Linked DNA regions of Myxococcus hansupus. The protein of the gene in region 2 interacts with the protein of the main gene of each other region in a pairwise test. Links are inferred from orthologs where the notes say so. Each region holds a gene or a part of one and is shown on either strand. Other genes may lie near its edges.

Region 1 (8,433 bases), 4.9 Mb from region 2 along the record:
GGTGGACCTGGGCGCGCGGCTCGGCCTGCGGGCCCTGGCGCCTCCGGCGGAGGGGCAGCCGCTGCTCATCGTGCAGAGCGGTGGCAAGCGCGTGGCGCTGGTGGTGGACGCGGTGGTGGGGGACCGTGATTTGGTCATCCGCCCGCTGCCGTCCGAGGTGCGCGACGTGCCCGCCTGGCAGGGCGCGGCCACGCTCAGCCGGGGCGAGCTCTTGCTCATCTGCCGTCCGGACTGGCTGGTGACGGAGACGGTGCAGGTGCAGGTGACGGCGCAGCGCCGGGCGCTGGTGGTGGACGACTCGCTCACCGCGCGGGCGCTGCACCGGGCCATGCTGGAGGCGGGCGGTTTCACGGTGCACCTGGCGGCCAGCGGGGCGCGGGCCCTGGACCGGCTGGCCACGGACACCTACGACGTCGTCATCTGCGACCTGGACATGGAGGAGATGGACGGCATCCAGCTCATCGCGAAGCTGCGGGAGCGGTCGGAGACGGCGTCGCTGCCTGTCATCCTCGTCTCCGCGCACGACAGCGCGGTGGCGCGCGAGCGGGGCCTGAAGGCGGGGGCGGACGGGTATCTGAGCAAGCGTGAGTGCGCCGCGGGCCGTCTCCTGGCCGAGGTGCTCGACGTCATGAGCCGCCGGGGGAGTCGCGCGTGAGCGTCAAGCGGCCCCCCATCCGGGTCCTCGTGGTGGACGACTCGCCCACCATGGCGAACATGCTGACGGCCCTCCTCACGGAGGAGCCGCGCATCGAGGTCGTGGGCCGGGCGGGGGACGGCAACCGCGCGGTGCAGTTGGCGCGCCTGCTGCGTCCCGACGTCATCACCATGGACCTGCTGCTGCCGGGCCTGGATGGACCGGGGGCCATCGCCGCCATCATGTCGCAGTCCCCCGCGCGCATCCTGGTGGTGAGCGCGGTGGCCGAGCAGCGCGGCGTGGACCTGGGCTTCCAGGCCATGAGCGCCGGCGCGCTGGAGCTCATCGGCAAGCCCAACGTGACGAACGCGGAGGAGCTGCGTCGCTGGGGCCGGGATTTGGCGCACTCGGTGTGCCTGATGGCGGAGGTGCCCGTCATCTCCCGCCGCGCGCGCGCCGCCGTGGCGCCGCCGCTGCCCTCGGGCGCCCGGGTGGACATCTTCGGCGTGGTGGCCTCGACGGGTGGCCCGCCCGCGCTGGCGGAGGTGCTGTCCAAGCTGCCCCGCTCGTTGCCCGTGCCGCTGCTCATCGCCCAGCACATCACCGTGGGCTTCACGCAGGGCATGGTGCGCTGGCTGTCCCAGGTGACGCCGCTGCCGGTGGCCATCGCCAAGGACGGGGAGCGGCTGGAGCCCGGTCACGTGTACTTCCCGCTGGACGGGCATGACCTGCTGGTGGACGCGGCGGGGCTGGCGCGGCTGCAGCTCAGCCGGGGCGGTCCGTGCCCCAGCGGAGACCTGATGCTGTTGTCGCTGGCCTCCGCCTTCGGGCGGCGCAGCGGCGGCGTGGTGCTCACCGGCATGGGGGAGGACGGCGCGCGGGGCCTCCTGGCCGTCCGCAAGGCGGGCGGCGTCACCTTCTCCCAGGACGAGGCGTCCTCCGTCGTCTTCGGCATGCCTCGCGCCGCCATCGAATTGAAGGCCACCGACCAGGGAGTGCCCCTGGCCTCGGTGGCGGAGCTCATCCTCCAGAGTTGTACGTTCGCGCCCTTCCGGGGCGGACGCACCGAGGGCGGAGGTCCCCCCCGGTGAGCCCTTGTCCGTGCTTCAACGGCCCGCCTCCGCGCGGGGGCCGTCCTGACGTCGCTTCCCCGGCGGTGATTTCGTGAGCCTCCCGCAGCAATCCTTCGCCACCCAGTTGTCGCAGCAGTTCCGCCAGTCGCTGGGGCTGGCACCCAAGTTCGTCCTCGTCACGGCGCTCATCAGCGCGACGGCGGCCGCCCTGCTCACCGGGGTCGCCACGCGGCGTCTGGAGAGCGACCTGGTGGACAGCTACCTGGGGGCCGGCCGGCACGTGGCCCGGGGGCTCGCGGTGGCCGCCGAGCAGGGCGTGGTGGCGGGCGCCAGCGCGCTGCAGCCCATGCTGGACTCCAGCACCGGCCACTCGGACCTGGCCTATGCCTTCATCCAGGACTCGGCCGGCAACGTGGTGGCCCACACCTTCACGGACGGCTTCCCGGAGGCGCTGAAGGAGGCCGTCACCACGTCGGGCGCGGGCTCCGTGCTGGACGTGGAGGCGGGCGGCCAGCACCTGCGCGCCCTGGACGTGGTGGCGCCGGTGGCCGGCGGCCGCCTGGGCGCGGTGCACGTGGGCGTGTCGAGGGACCACATCGACACCCTGGTGTCCGGCCTGCGCGTGCGCATGGTGGGCTTCGCGGTGTTGCTGGTGGCGGTGGGCGTGGCGGTGTCCGCGCTGTTCGGCCGCAGCATCGTGGGCCCGCTCAAGAGTTTGACGGAGGTGGCCGGCCACATCGTGGAGTCCGGTGACTTGACGCGGCCCATCCAGGTGAAGAGCGGGGACGAGGTGGGCCGGCTGGCCAGCTCCTTCTCGCAGATGGTGAGCCGGCTGCGGGAGGTGACCGTCAATCTCCAGCAGGCGGCGGTGGCGCTCACCCAGTCCACCGAGCACCTCAACACGTCCTCCACCGAGCAGGCGCAGACCATCTCCCGGCAGGCCGCGGCGCTGCAGGAGACGCAAGTCACGGCGCAGGAAATCAAGCAGACCTCCATGCTGGCCGCGCAGAAGGCGGAGAGCGTCCTGTCGGTGGCCGAGCGCGCCGACACGCTGGCCAAGTCGGGTGAGGAGTCCATCGAGCTCACCATGGCGGGGCTCAACGACATCCGCGTCCAGGTGGGGGAGATTGCGCAGAAAATCGTCGAGCTGGGCGAGCGCACGCAGCAGATTGGCGGCATCACCCAGACGGTGAAGGACCTGGCGGACCAGTCCAACATGCTGGCGCTCAACGCCGCCATCGAGTCCGTCCGCTCCGGCGAGCACGGCAAGGGCTTTGGCGTGGTGGCGCGCGAAATCCGCGCCCTGGCGGACCAGTCCATCGAAGCCACCACGCGCGTGCGCGAGCTGCTGGACGACATCGCCAGCCAGGTGTCGGCCGCGGTGCGAATCACGGAGCGCGGCGCCGAGCGCATGGAGTCGGGCCTGGCCCAGGTGCGCACCAGCGGGCAGAACCTGCGGGAGCTGTCCTCCATCGTCCAGGACAACGCCGCCGCCGTCCGCCAGATTGCCGCCGCGGTGAGCCAGCAGAACGTGGGCATCAATCAAATCACCCTGGCCGTGAATGACTTGTCCAAGATGATGGACGAGACGGTGGCCCGCATCGGCTCCACCGGCGAGGCCGCCACCACGCTGCAAATCATCTCCGAGCAGCTCTCCAGCGCGGTGAAGAGCTACCGCGTCGAGTAACCCCGCGGCTCGCTGGAAAGACGAAGGCCCCGGCTCCCACTTGAGGGGACCGGGGCCTTGTCATGTCCGCGGCCAGCGCGGGCAGGGGGCCTACGCCACCTCGGCGGTGGCGGGCTCCGTACTCAACTTGAGGCTCTCACCTTCCACGTCGTAGTGGGCGGTGCCGCCATTCTTCAGGTCGCCAAAGAGGAGCGCCTGGGCCAGCGGCTTCTTCAGCGAGTTGTCCACCAGCCGGGCCATGGGCCGCGCGCCGAAGGCCGGGTCGTAGCCGTGCTCGGCCAGCCACGCGCGGGCGGCGGGCGTCAGCGCCAGCTTCACCTTCTTCTCTTCCAGCATCTTCTGGAGCAGGCGCACTTCCTTGTCCACCACCTTGAGGATGACCTCGGGCGGCAGGCCGGAGAAGAGAATCCACCCGTCCAGGCGGTTGCGGAACTCCGGCGTGAAGGTGCGCTCAATCGCCTTCTTCGCGCGGGTGGCGTCCGCGGGCTTCGTGAGGTCACCGAAGCCCATGGCCTTGGTGCTCATCTCCTGGGCGCCGGCGTTGGTGGTGAGGATGAGGACGATGTTGCGGAAGTCGGCCTTGCGGCCGTTGTTGTCCGTCAGCGTCGCGTGGTCCATCACCTGGAGCAGGATGTTGAAGAGGTCCGGGTGGGCCTTCTCGATTTCATCCAGCACCACGACGGCATAGGGGTGCTTGCGCACGGCGTCCGTGAGCAGACCGCCCTGGTCGAAGCCGACGTAGCCCGGAGGCGCGCCGATGAGCCGGCTCACGGTGTGCTTCTCCGAGTACTCGCTCATGTCGTAGCGCAGGAACTCCACGCCCAACGACTGCGCGAGCTGCTTGGCCAGCTCCGTCTTGCCCACGCCCGTGGGGCCGGAGAAGAGGAACGAGCCAATGGGCTTCTCCGGCGCGCGCAGGCCGGAGCGCGCCAGCATGATGGCGCTGACCAGGTCCTTGATGGCCGGGTCCTGCCCGAAGATGACGCCCTGGAGGTCCTTCTCCAGGTTCTGGAGCTGCACGCCCTCGCTGGCGGACACGCTCTTGGCGGGGATGCGCGCCATCTTCGCGACGACGGCCTCCACGTCCGCGCCGGTGACGGTGTTGGAGCGCTGGCCCTCCGGCTTGAGCCGCTCCGCCGAGCCCGTCTCGTCGATGACGTCGATGGCCTTGTCCGGCAGGAAGCGGTCGTTGATGTGCTTGGCGGACAGCTCCGCCGCCGCGCGGATGGCCTCGGGCTGGTACTTCACCCCGTGGTGCTCCTCGTAGCGGCTCTTCAGGCCCTCCAGGATGAGGACGGTGTCCTCGATGGAGGGCTCGCCCACTTCAATCTTCTGGAAGCGCCGCGACAGGGCCCGGTCCCGCTCGAAGGCGGACTTGTACTCCTGATACGTCGTGGAGCCGATGCACCGCAGCCGGCCGCTGGCCAGCGCGGGCTTGAGCAGGTTGGACGCATCCATGGAGCCGCCGCTGGTGGCGCCAGCGCCGACGATGGTGTGGATTTCGTCGATGAAGAGGATGGCGTTCGGCTGCTCCTTCAGGGCCTTGAGCACGCCCTTGAGCCGCTCCTCGAACTGGCCGCGGAACTTGGTGCCCGCCAGCAGCGCGCCCATGTCCAGCGAGTAGACGACGGCGTCCTTCAGCACCTCGGGGACGCGGCCCTCGTGGATGTGCAGCGCCAGCCCTTCGGCGATGGCCGTCTTGCCCACGCCCGCCTCGCCCACGTAGAGCGGGTTGTTCTTCCGGCGGCGGCAGAGCACCTGGATGGTGCGCTCCAGCTCCTTCTCGCGGCCGATGAGCGGGTCGATTCGACCTTCCTGGGCCTCGATGTTGAGCTGCACGGTGTAGGCCTCGAGCGGGCTCTTCTTCGGCGCTTCGCCCTCCTCGTCATCGCCCGCGGGGGCGGCGTGGCCACCCGTGCCGTCCTCACCCTCACCCTCCTCGCCGTCCTTGGTGACGCCGTGGGAGATGTAGTTGAGCAAATCCAACCGGGTGACGCCCTCCTGTTGGAGCAGGTAGAGCGCGTGGCTCTCGTCCTCGCGGAACAGGGCCACCAGCACGTCCCCGCCGTCGATGAGCTTCTGCTCGGCGGACAGCGCGTGCATGGCGGCGCGGTGGAGCACGCGCTCCACGCCGATGGTCTGCTGGGGCTCGGCGTCCACGCCGTCGGGCAGCCGTTCAACTGTCTCTTCCAGGAAGGACTCCAGGCGCTCCTGGAGTTGCTTCACGTTGGCTCCGCACCCCTTGAGGACCTCGCGCGTGCGAGCGTCCTTGGTGAGGGCCAGGAGCAGGTGTTCCAGCGTCAGGTATTCGTGGCGCATCTTCCGCGCCTCATCCAGGGCGGTGCGGAAGCTGGCCTGCAGCTCTTTGGCAATCAGCGGTCCTGCCACGTTTCAACCTTCCTCGGGTTCCATGGAGAGCCGCAGCGGCATGTCGTTCTCCTTCGCCGCGGCCTCCACCGTCTCAATCTTCGTTTCGGCGACGTCGTATGTATAAACGCCGGCCACCCCGACACCGTTGTAATGAACGTGCAGCATGATCTGCACGGCATCCGTCTCCGACTTGTGGAAGACCTCCCTCAGCACGGCCACGACGAACTCCCGGGTCGTGTAGTTGTCGTTGTGCAGGAGCACCTTGTAGAGCGGCGGTTTCTTGAGCTTCTGCTTGGGGACGGTCTCCGTGATGACGGAGGTATCGTGCTCATGCTTCTGCGCCATAAGTCGTTCGGACTCCCTTGCTGAACAGCCGAGGGACGTTCAGTCCCCCTCCTTGAAACCTGTTTCGGCCCGCCACTGGGGCAGGCTCCCTTCGACGGCTGCCCGCTCGTGGGCCAGGAAGCCGCGCACCGCCTTGTCCATGCCCGGGTGCAGGAGCAGGTGGGCACTGTACGTGAGGTGCGGCTCGAAACCCCGGGTGAGCTTGTGCTCGCCCCCCGCGCCCGGCTCGAAGCGCGCCAGCCCCTGGGCGATGCCCTCCGCCACGGGGTGGTACAGGCAGACGTTGAAGTGCAGGAAGGGGTGCTCCTCGAAGCCCCCCCAATAACGGCCATACAGGACATTGGCACCGGTGAAGTTGAACGCACCGGCCACCAGGCGGCCTTCCCGGCGCGCCTCCACCCACTCGCAGCGGTGCCGGAAGCGGGCGAGCAGGCGGGCGAAGAAGTCCGGGGTGAGGAAGCGCTGGCCCCACGGATACTTGTCCACCGTGGTGGCGTACAGGCGGTAGACGGTGTCCGCGTCCACGTCCGCCAGGGCGTCGCCGCGCAGCGTGCGCACCTCGAAGCCGCGCTCGCCCAACGCGCGCATCTCCCGGCGGAGCTGGTGCCGGCGCCGCGCGTGGAAGCGGGCCAGGAAGTCGTCCAGCGTGCGGTAGCCGCGGTTGCGCCAGTGGTACTGGACGCCGAGCCGCACCGCGAAGCCCTGGGCCTCCAGGACGGGCAGCTCGTCCTCGGTGGGGAAGAGGACGTGGATGCCGGACAGGCGCTCGGCGCGGGCGTACTCGTGGGCGGCGGCGTACAGCTCCGCCTCGCGCGCGGGGCGGTCCTCGCCCGGGGCCACCAGCACGCGGCGGCCGGTGGCGGGCGTGAAGGGCACGGCGAGGACGAGCTTCGGGTAGTAGCGCAGGCCCGCGCGCTCGGCGGCGGTGGCCCAGGGGCTGTCGAAGACGAACTCGCCGTCGCTGTCGTCCTTGAGGTACGCGGGCGCGGCGGCCACCAGGCGCGCGCCGCGCCAGAGCGTCAGGTGGCGGGGATGCCAGCCCCGCTCCGGCACCGCACAGCCGCTCTCCTCCAGCGCGTGGAGGAACGTCCACTCCAGGAAGGGCACCGCCTGGGCGTCCACCAGCGCATCCCACGCGGCGCGGGGGATTTCGGTGAGGGAGCGCAGGATGCGCAGCGTCGTGGGGAGCGGGGTGGACATCGTCGGTGCCTGGGCCAGGGCGAGCCTATAACGATGCGTGCCCGCTCCTGCCACGGCGGACCGGGACTACTTCCCGCGAGTCAGCTCCGCGGCGAGGAAGCGTCCGGCTTCCGCCAGTCCCTCGGCCCCGCGTCGGCGGCCCTCGTCCGATTCCATCACCCGCCGCGCGGCGTCACCCGCGGTGCCCACCTCCAGGTCCACCAGGATGAAGAAGGCGCTGAGCGCCGGACCCACCTGGGCCATCCGCCCCGGCCGCATGGGCCGCTCCCCCAGGGTGGTGGCCACCTTCTCCACCAGCCCGTCGTCGGTGAGCCGCTTCGCGGTGCCGCGCATGGCCGTCCAGGTGGACTCCAACAGCGAGGGCAGCATCCGGCCGGCGAGCGCGCTGGACAGCCGCTGCGCCGCTTCTTCCTCGTCGATGTGATGGGCCTGCGCGTAGGTGGGGGCGAGCTTCGCGACCACCACGGCGCGGGTGGCGAGGTGGGCCAGTCTGGGTGGATAGGACACGCGGTGCTCCCGGGAGGGCGCCAGCGGGTTACCAGCGCACGGCCAGACGGTAGCCGCCCGCGCTCCGCTCCTCCACGGTGATTCGGGGCTGGGCGTTGGCCATCACCAACAGGCCCTCCAGCCCCCCGGCCATCAGGTCCGGCCGGTTGTAGCGGTCCGACAGCGAAATCCGGCGGCCCCGCTCGCCCTCGGCGGCGATGGAGACGTCCACGTCCGTGCGGCCCATCATCGCCAGGTAGCGCGGCAGCCGCTCCAGGGCGCTCGCCGGGCCAATCATGGGCAGGGCCACCGCGGCCACGCGGCCCACCAGCGTCTGGGCGAAGCCGTCCACCGCCCGGCGGCCAAGCTGCCTGTAGGCGTCCTCGTCGCAGAGCTCCGGGAACCGCTCGTGGCGGGCCAGCGCCACGGCGCGCTGCCAGAGCGTGATGGGGTAGTCCAGCTCCGGCCGGCGGCTGTCATAGCCCAGCGCTTCCAACTGCTGCGCCAGCCGCCCCTCGGCCTGGAGGCCCCGGACGAAGAGTCCCTCCATCACGCTCGCGGGCACTCGGGGCACGACGGGCGGTGCGGGCATGGGCGGTCGAAAGGTGGGCTGCGGGTTGCCCCGAGGGGTGTACATG
Region 2 (8,395 bases):
ACCGCTGGCTGCGCGTGAGCTTGTCGAGCTGGCTCATGGCATAGCGCCCGAAGCTGCCGAACAAGGCCTTGGACACGAAGGCGTCGCGCTCCTCCAGCAGCCACTCGCCGATGACATCCACCGCCTTGGCGCCTGGGACGAAGAGCGTCTCCAGCGTGTTCGGGTCCGCGCGCAGCGCCTGCTCCACCAGCTTGTGGACCTCCCAGTACGTGGTGCTGCCATCCGCGCTCACCAAATCCTTGGGGGCCTCCGTCAGGCCGAAGGTCCACGGCAGCGGCAGCGCGAACACGCCGCGCACATCCACGTCCGAGCGCTCGTCGGCCAATCCCCACGCGTGGCTCCCCACGCGCGTCTCCAGCACCACACACGGCGTCAGGGCCGTCCACGCCGCCTCGCGGCGCTGGGCGAACTGCACCTGTCCCGGGCGCCGGGGCACCAACTCATCCCGCGCGAACCAGATTTCGCCCACGCCGACAATCTGCACGTCGAAGCCTCCGTCGTGCGCGCGGACCACCCGGCCCACCACGCCCTGGGGGATGCGCCGGCCCCCCGAGGCCAGGCGCTCCACGCGGGTCGTCACCTCGGTACCGTGAGGGAGCGGCACGGACAGCCGGTCCACCTGCTCCAGCCCCCGGATGCGCACAGCGCCAGGGGCGGATGGGTCCGTTGGGGAATCACTCATGGCGCACCTCGAGGTGGGGTACCGCAAAGCCGCCCAGGGACGCGGGGACGGCCGCGAGACTGACTCGCCGTCCCCGCGTCAGCGCCGGGGCGGCACCGCCGCATCATGGCCCAGCTCGGCGGCCAGACGCTCGTCGGGGTCCGGCCGCTTGTCGCGCAGGGTGACGAACTCCTCGGCCGCCGTGGGGTGGATGCCCACCGTGGCGTCGAGCTGCTTCTTGGTGACGCCGCACTTCACCGCCACCGCCAGCCCCTGAATGATTTCCGGGGCGTCCGCCCCCACCATGTGGCAGCCGACCACCCGGTTGGACTCGCGCTCCACCACCACCTTCATCATGGTGCGCTCGTTGCGGCCGCTCAGCGTGTGCTTCATGGGCCGGAAGCTGGTGACGTAGATGTCCAGCTTGCCCAGCCGCTCCTTCGCCTCCAGCTCCGTCAGGCCCACGGAGGCCACGGGGGGCTGGCTGAAGACGGCGGACGGCACGTTGGTGTGGTCCATCTGCATCGGGTTGTCGTTGAAGAGCGTCTCCGCCAGGGCCCGCCCCTCTGCGATGGCCACCGGCGTGAGGTTGATGCGGTCGGTGACGTCCCCCACCGCGTAGATGCTCTCCACCGAGCTGCGCGACCACTCGTCCACCACCACCGCGCCGCGCGCGTCCAGCACCACGCCCGCCTCCTCCAGTCCCAACTGCGCCGTGTTGGGAATCCGGCCGGTGGCGAAGAGCACCGCGTCCGCCTCCACCGTCTCACCACCGCCCGTCAGCAGGCTCACCCCGCCGTCCTCGCGCTTCTCGATGTCCCGGATGAAGGTGTCCGTCATCAGCTCGATGCCCTTCTTGCGCATCTCCTCCGTGAGGAACGAGCGCACGTCCTCATCGAAGCCGCCCAGCACGCTCGCGCCGCGAATCAACATCGTCACGTGCGAGCCCAGGCCGTGGAAGATGCCCGCGAGCTCCACGCCGATGTACCCCGCCCCGACGATGGCCAGCCGCTTGGGCAGCTCCGCGAAGGACAGCGCGTCGTCCGAGGTGATGGCGTGCTCGATGCCCGTGATGTCCTGCGGCAGGTAGGGCCGGGAGCCCGTGGCAATCAGGATGCGCTCCGCCGTGTACTGCTTCCCCGCCACCTCCACCGTGTGGGCGTCCACGACGCGCCCGCGCCCCTCCACCACCGTCACGCCGGAGTCGCGCAGCAGCCGCGCGTACACCCCGCCCAGCCGGTCCAGCTCCTTGTCCTTCGCGGCCAGCAGCTTGCGCCAGGTGAACACCGGCTCCTGGAGCGTCCAGCCGTAGCCCTCCGCGTCCTGGAACTCCTCGCGGAAGTGCGCGCCGTAGACCAACAGCTTCTTGGGCACACAGCCGCGGTGGACACAGGTGCCCCCCAGGTCGCGGTCTTCACAGAGGGCGACCCGGGCGCCGTGGGCCCCCGCCCTGCGGCTGGCCGCCACGCCGCCAGAACCGCCGCCAAGGGTGAACACGTCGAAGTCGTAACGGGCCATGGTCTCTCCATCTCCTCGGAGGCGTCCGCGAAGGTCCCGCAGAGATAGCCTCCGGACAGGCCTTTCGGCACCCGAGACGTGCGGCCCCCGCGCGCAAATCACGGGCGCCGGCCCGCCACATGTCAGCCCCTCGACAAGGCCTGGACGCTGTCCCTCAGGCGGCCGAGCAACACGCGGGCGGCCTCCAACTCCGTCCGGCAACGCGCCAGCCGCCCCTCCATGTCGCCCAGGTTCCCGGTGTCCGCCTGCTGCTCGACGGCGCGGGCATGGGCCTCCAGCGCGGTGGCGCCAAACCAGGCCGCGTTCGACTTGAGCGTGTGCGCCGCGCGGCCCAGGTCATCCGCGTGCCCCCGGGCGAGGGCGGCGTAGGCGTCCTCGAGCAGGGCCGGCATGCTGTTCAGCGCGGTGTCGATGAGCTCTGGCAGCACCAGCCCGGCCTGCGCCCCCAGCTCCGACCACAGCCGCGCGAGCGCGGTGGGCTCCAGCCCTTCGATGCGGGCCGCCTCGGGAAGCCCGTCCATGAGCGTCGACAGGGGCGTCGCCACGGTGGCGGTGCTGGCACGCCGCTCGGGCGCGGCCTCGGAGCGGCGCCCCTGGCAGCGGAGGAGCGCGGAGGTCAGCGCATCCACGCGGATGGGCTTGCCCAGGAAGTCGTCCATGCCCGCGGAGAAACACTGCTCGCGGTCGGAGTCCATGGCGTTGGCCGTCATCGCGATGACCCAGGGCTGGGCCCGGGGCGGCAGCTCCTGCCGGATGCGGCGCGTGGCCTCCAGGCCGTCCATCTCCGGCATCTGCAGGTCCATGAGCACCACGTCGTAGCGCTTCTGCGAAACGGCATGCAGCGCCTGGCGGCCGTTGAGGGCCACGTCGGCGCGGTAGCCGAGCCGCTCCAACACCAGCAGCGCCAGCTTCTGGTTGGTCGCGTTGTCCTCCACCAGGAGGATGTCGAGCGGCACGGAGTCCCCGGGCCGCACACCCGGAAAGGGCCCCGCGCGGGACGCCTGCAGCTCGCGCGTTCCCGGCACCGGCGGCACGTGCTGCGAGAAGCATGAAATCAACGCGTCGTAGAGCTGCGAGGTCTTCAGCGGACGGGACAACACCCCCGCGAAGAGCCCTTCGGGGGGACTGCCCCGTCGGCCCGGCGTCGACAGCAACAACAGGGGCAGCCCCTGCCCCTCCCGCCGGATGCGCTCGGCCAGGGCGGTGCCATCCATTCCCGGCATGTGGTGGTCGATGAGCACGACGTCATAGCCGGTGCCCGCCTGGAACTGGGACAGCGCCTCCGGTCCCGACGCCGTCTCCACCGGCTCGACACCCCAGGCCCGGAGCTGCCGCCCCAGGAGGCGCCGGAAGAGGGCGTTGTCATCCACGATGAGCACGCGGCGGCCCTGCAGCAGCGGCTGCTCCTGCCGCAGGTGCACCGCGTACGCCTGCGGCGCGGACTGGGCGCGCAAGGTGAAGCTGAAGGTGGTGCCCCGGCCGGCAATGCCCTCGCTCTCCACCCAGAGGGTGCCCCCCATGGCCTCCACCAACCGCTTGGAGATGGCCAACCCCAACCCCGTGCCCCCGAAGCGGCGGGACACCGAGGCATCCAGTTGGTTGAAGGGCTGGAACAGGCCCGCGCGGCGGTCCTCGGGAATCCCGGGCCCGGTGTCCTGGACGCTGAAGGTCAGCGCCCATTCCGCCGCGCCCTCCGCGCCAGACACGGACGCCCCCTCCACGCTCACCACCGCCCCGCCATGCTCGGTGAACTTGAGCGCGTTGCCCACGAGGTTGAGCAACACCTGGCGGATGCGCGACGCATCGCCCACCAACATCTGCGGCACCTGCGGCGCGATGTCACAGCCCAGGTCCAGGCCCTTCTCGCTCGCGCGGACGGCCAGCAGGTCCAGCACGGACTCCACGCACTGGCGCAGGTCGAAGGGGCGCAGCTCCGCCTCGAAGCGGCCCGCTTCGATCTTGGAGAAATCCAGCACGTCGTTGAGCAGCGTCAGCAGCGCCTCGCTGCTCTGCCGGATGGTGGCGACGAAGTCGCGCTGCTCCTCCGTCAACGCGCGGTCCAGGAGCAGGCCCGTCATGCCGATGATGGCATTCATGGGCGTGCGGATTTCGTGGCTCATCGTGGCCAGGAAGAGGCTCTTGGCCTGATTGGCCGCCTCAGCCGCCTTGCGCGCGCGCTCCAGGTCCGTGATGTCGTGGTAGATGGCGATGAAGCCGAGCTGCCGGCCGCCCACGGAGACGGGCAGTGCCCGCAGCTCCACGTCCACCACGCTGCCATCCTTGCGCACCCGCCGCGTGACGGAGTGCAGGCGCCCCCGCAGCACGACCTCCCGCGACGCGAGCTCCGCCTCGGGAGCACCGACGGCTCGGAGGCCACCAGGTCGAAGATGTGCTTTCCGAGCGCCTCCGCCGGCGTGTACCCGAACAGCCGCGTCGCCTCCGGGTTCCACGACAGCACCCGGAACTGACGGGTGATGGTGATGATGGCCACCGGGCTGTTGATGACCACCGCCTCGAAGAACTCCTTCTGCTGACGCAGCGACGCTTCCACCTCCAGGCGCGCCGTCATGTCCTGGAGCTGCAGCACCCAGCCCGTCTCGTGCTCGCCCGAAATCGGCAGGGTCAGCACGCGCAGGTAGACGGCGGGCCCGACGCCTCCAGGACGCTGGCCCGCCAGCTCCGTTTCCCGGAGGGCGGTGTCCGCGGAGGCACGTGATTCGGGAGGACGCCAACCCGGGAGCAGCGCCGCCACCGGCTGCCCCATGTACGCGGAGCGAGGCCCGAAGATTCGCTCCGCGGCGCGGTTGACCTCCACGATTCTCTGCCCAGCATCCAGCACGAGCACCCCGTCACGGGAGTGCTCGAACACCGCTGTATGTGCGCTCGACCCCAGGTCAGCCACCCTTCCCCCTACCGCGAGAATGAAGGTCCGCTCGGACCGCATCATGCCAGAGGGCAGCGCGGTCCTGGTCGGACGTGTCGCGCGCCGTCAGCGGCTGTTCCACCACGCACGGAACTCGTTCCAGGAAATCTTCCCGGTGCGGTCCGTGTCGACGATGTCGATCGCGATTTCCAGCTCTTCATCGGAGATGTTCTGGCCCAGCGCCTCCAGCAGCCGCGCGAACTCCGCCCGGTCAATGGTGCCCGTCCGGTCACGGTCGTAGCGCTGGAAGATGTCGAGCACCTCGTTGCCGGTGCTGGTGAACTCATCCACCGGCGCGTGCACGGGCGCCAGCGGCTGCAAGCCCGCGGACGTCGTCTCCACCTGTTCGACGAACGACGAGCCCGTCGCGGACCGCGTCGACTTCCTCGCCGCGGACGGCTTGCGCGCGGGGGCCTTCTTCGCCGCGGCCTTCTTCGCGGGCGCCTTCCTGGCGCTGACCTTCTTCGCCGCGGCCTTCTTCGCGGGCGCCTTCCTGGTACTGACCTTCTTCGCCGTGGACTTCTTGCGCGCGGGCGCCTTCTTCGCCGCCGACTTCTTGGGCGCGGCCTTCTTCGCCGTGGCCTTCTTGGCGGCCTTCTTCGACGCCGCCTTCTTGGCCGTCGAACCGCGCCGGGATGACTTCTTCGCAACAGCCGTCTTGCGTGACTTCGTCGCCATGATGAACCCCTCCCTGGACGGCGCGCATCGTAGCGCTCCCTCCGGCGGGTCCAAGCATCGAGCGCGGTAAGTGCCGACCCTCCCGCCGCACTTTGCCGCCTTGGGCCCCCCCCGGCCGAAATCACGGGCGCGGGAACGCCCTGCCCCGGGACGGGGTTTTGGTCCAAGATGACCCACCCCATCCCTTCAAAGCCCTGGTACCGCTGGAGCCTCGGGATGCAAACTGCTAGCAGGCCGTCCGCCAGGCTCCCTGGCTGCTTGCCGCGCCGTGTTGGTAGCAAGAAGGGGCCGCGAGATGTTCACATGCCGCCGTGCGCCGCGAACAGGGCCGCCCGCACGCTTACCGTTGCGCCGACAATCCTGCCCGGCCCCCATTGGAATCCCGCGTCGGAATGAATGACTCGCTAGAGACCCTCCTGGCTGACGGCATCATCGAAGCCATCATCGGCCAGTTGAAGACGGGCAAGGAAGCAGAGGTATGGCTGGTTCAGCATGCCGGCCAGGTGGTCGCGGCCAAGCTGTACAAGGAGCGCCACGAGCGGAACTTCCGCAACAACGTGGGCTACCGGGAAGGCCGCGAGGTGCGCAATTCGCGTACGCGTCGCGCCATGGAGAAGGGCAGCCGCTTCGGCCAGAACGCCGCCGAGGACGCCTGGAAGAGCGCCGAGTCGGACTCGCTCTACAAGCTGCACGCCCAGGGCGTGCGCGTGCCCACACCGGTGATGTTCTACGAGGGCATCCTCCTCATGGAGGTGGTGCTGGATCCGGAAGGCCACCCCGCACCGCGCATGGTGGAGGCACCGCCCCGGACGGCCGAGGAAGCCCTGGCCATGTATGTGGACCTGCGCGGTCAGGTCATCAACATGCTGTGCGCGGACCTCATCCACGGCGACCTGTCTCCGTACAACATCCTGATGAGCTATCAGGGGCCCACCATCATCGACTTCCCGCAGACGGTGGCGGCGGCTCGGAACAACCGCGCGGAGTTCTACTTCCGGCGCGACCTGGACAACGTCCGCAACTTCCTCGCGGCCACGGCGCCCTCGCTGTTCAACGCCGCGGGCGACACGGCGGAGATCTGGAATGCCTATGTGCGGCGGGAGCTGACGCCGGACTTCACGCCGTCGGGCAACTTCCGGGAAGGGCCTCGGCGCAACGGCCGTGGCGGCGCGCGTGGGCAGGACTTCCGGGCCCCGCGTGAAGAGGCCTTTGTCGCGGCGCCCGCTCCGGTGGAGCCGGCGGCACCTGCGCGGGGGGACATGACGCCCGAGGAGGCCGCCGAGGCGGAGCTTCGTGAGTTGGAAGCGCTGGTGCTGCGGCAGGGCGGTGGTGAGCGAGGCAAGCCGGCCGTCGCGGCGCCTCCGCCGAGGGGCGGACGGAATCGTGGCGCGGGAGGTGGAAGACCGCCTCCGCGGGGTGGCGGCAGTGGGAACGCCTCGCGCCCTGCCCCGAGTGGACCGCGCACGGGCGGCGGTGCGCGCCCGGGTCCGAACGAACAGCGCGCGGGCAGTGGTGGCGCTGGGCGCGCAGGTCCGAACGAGCAGCGCGCGGGTGGCAACGGGCGCTCGGGTCCGAATGAGCAGCGTGCGGGTGGCAGCGGGCGCTCAGGTCCGAATGAGCAGCGCGCGGGTGGCACCGGGCGCGCAGGTCCGAACGAGCAGCGTGCGGGTGGCAACGGGCGCTCGGGTCCCCACGAACAGCGCACGGGCGGCGACGCTTCTGGCCGCTTCGGCTCGAACGAGCAGCGCGCGGGCGACACCGGCCGCTCAGGTCCCCACGAGCAGCGCACGGGCGGCGACGCTTCTGGCCGCTTCGGCTCAAACGAGCAGCGCGCGGGCGGCACCGGGCGCGCAGGGCCGAATGAGCGGCGCGCGGGTGGCAACGGCCGCTTCGCTCAAAATGAGCAGCGCGCGGATGGCGGCGCCTCTGGTCGCTTCGGCTCGAACGAGCAGCGCGTGGGTGGCACTGACCGCTTCGCTCAAAACGAGCAGCGGGCGGACGGCGACGCGTCCGGCCGCTTCGGCTCGAACGAGCAGCGCGTGGGTGGCATTGGCCGCTTCGCGCAGAACGACCAGCGGGCGGGCCGCAACGCCTCTGGCCGCTTCGGCGCGAACGAGCAAAGTGCTGATGGAATGGGCCGCTCGGGCCCGGACGCGCAGCGCGCGGGTGGCAACGGCCGCTCTGCTCAAGATGAGCAGCGGGCCACCGGCGGCACCGGGCGCTCCCGTCAGAGCGATCAACGTACAGGTGGCCGCGGGCGTTCAGGCCCGAAAGAGCAGCGCATGAGCGGCGATGCATCCGACCGCAACGCCCCCGACGACACGCGCCCGAACGAGCAGCGCATGAGCGGCAATGGCCGTCCTCCTCGCGCTGGCCCCCGCGGAGGCACGTCCGGTGACGCTGCGCCCGCGGGCCCGGGCCCCCGAGGAAACGGTGAGCGGAACGATCGGCGCGGCGGCCCCAACGGCAGGCCGCAGCCCCTGGTCGAAACCCGCCCCGCGATGAGCCCGTCCGCCGCCCCTCCCCAGAACGTGATTCGGGAGCCCCGTCAGGCGAACTCGGGCAACACCGGAAGTGCCCCCAGGCAACAGCGCCCTCAGCAGGGGCGCGGTGGC

The links.
Region 1: the proteins of A176_RS40610 (region 2) and clpA interact in binary tests that used the Escherichia coli proteins (3 or more experiments, as listed by UniProt). The link is inferred for Myxococcus hansupus from one-to-one orthologs.

Annotation. Positions count from the first base shown.
Region 1 is NZ_CP012109.1:1,009,332-1,017,764, forward strand. The notes cover bases 3,134-6,104. They hold clpA (ATP-dependent Clp protease ATP-binding subunit ClpA), read right to left. Parts: upstream 5,783-6,104; coding sequence 3,485-5,782; downstream 3,134-3,484. Other genes in these bases: A176_RS04235 (methyl-accepting chemotaxis protein), read left to right, coding at 3,134-3,394; A176_RS04245 (ATP-dependent Clp protease adaptor ClpS), read right to left, coding at 5,786-6,104. In the rest of the region: A176_RS04230 (chemotaxis protein CheB), read left to right, coding at 652-1,725; more of A176_RS04235, read left to right, coding at 1,799-3,133; more of A176_RS04245, read right to left, coding at 6,105-6,109; A176_RS04250 (GNAT family N-acetyltransferase), read right to left, coding at 6,149-7,309; A176_RS04255 (hypothetical protein), read right to left, coding at 7,376-7,816; A176_RS04260 (DUF2378 family protein), read right to left, coding at 7,845-8,387. UniProt on the Escherichia coli protein: ATP-dependent specificity component of the ClpAP protease. It directs the protease to specific substrates. It has unfoldase activity. The primary function of the ClpA-ClpP complex appears to be the degradation of unfolded or abnormal proteins.
Region 2 is NZ_CP012109.1:5,891,039-5,899,433, forward strand. Bases 1,876-4,808 are described here. They hold A176_RS40610 (response regulator), read right to left. Parts: upstream 4,450-4,808; coding sequence 2,302-4,449; downstream 1,876-2,301. Other genes in these bases: gor (glutathione-disulfide reductase), read right to left, coding at 1,876-2,179. In the rest of the region: A176_RS22825 (DNA polymerase beta superfamily protein), read right to left, coding at 1-682; more of gor, read right to left, coding at 761-1,875; A176_RS22840 (EF-hand domain-containing protein), read right to left, coding at 5,169-5,780; A176_RS40895 (RIO1 family regulatory kinase/ATPase domain-containing protein), read left to right, coding at 6,173-8,395. UniProt on the Escherichia coli protein: Member of the two-component regulatory system UvrY/BarA involved in the regulation of carbon metabolism via the CsrA/CsrB regulatory system. Phosphorylates UvrY, probably via a four-step phosphorelay.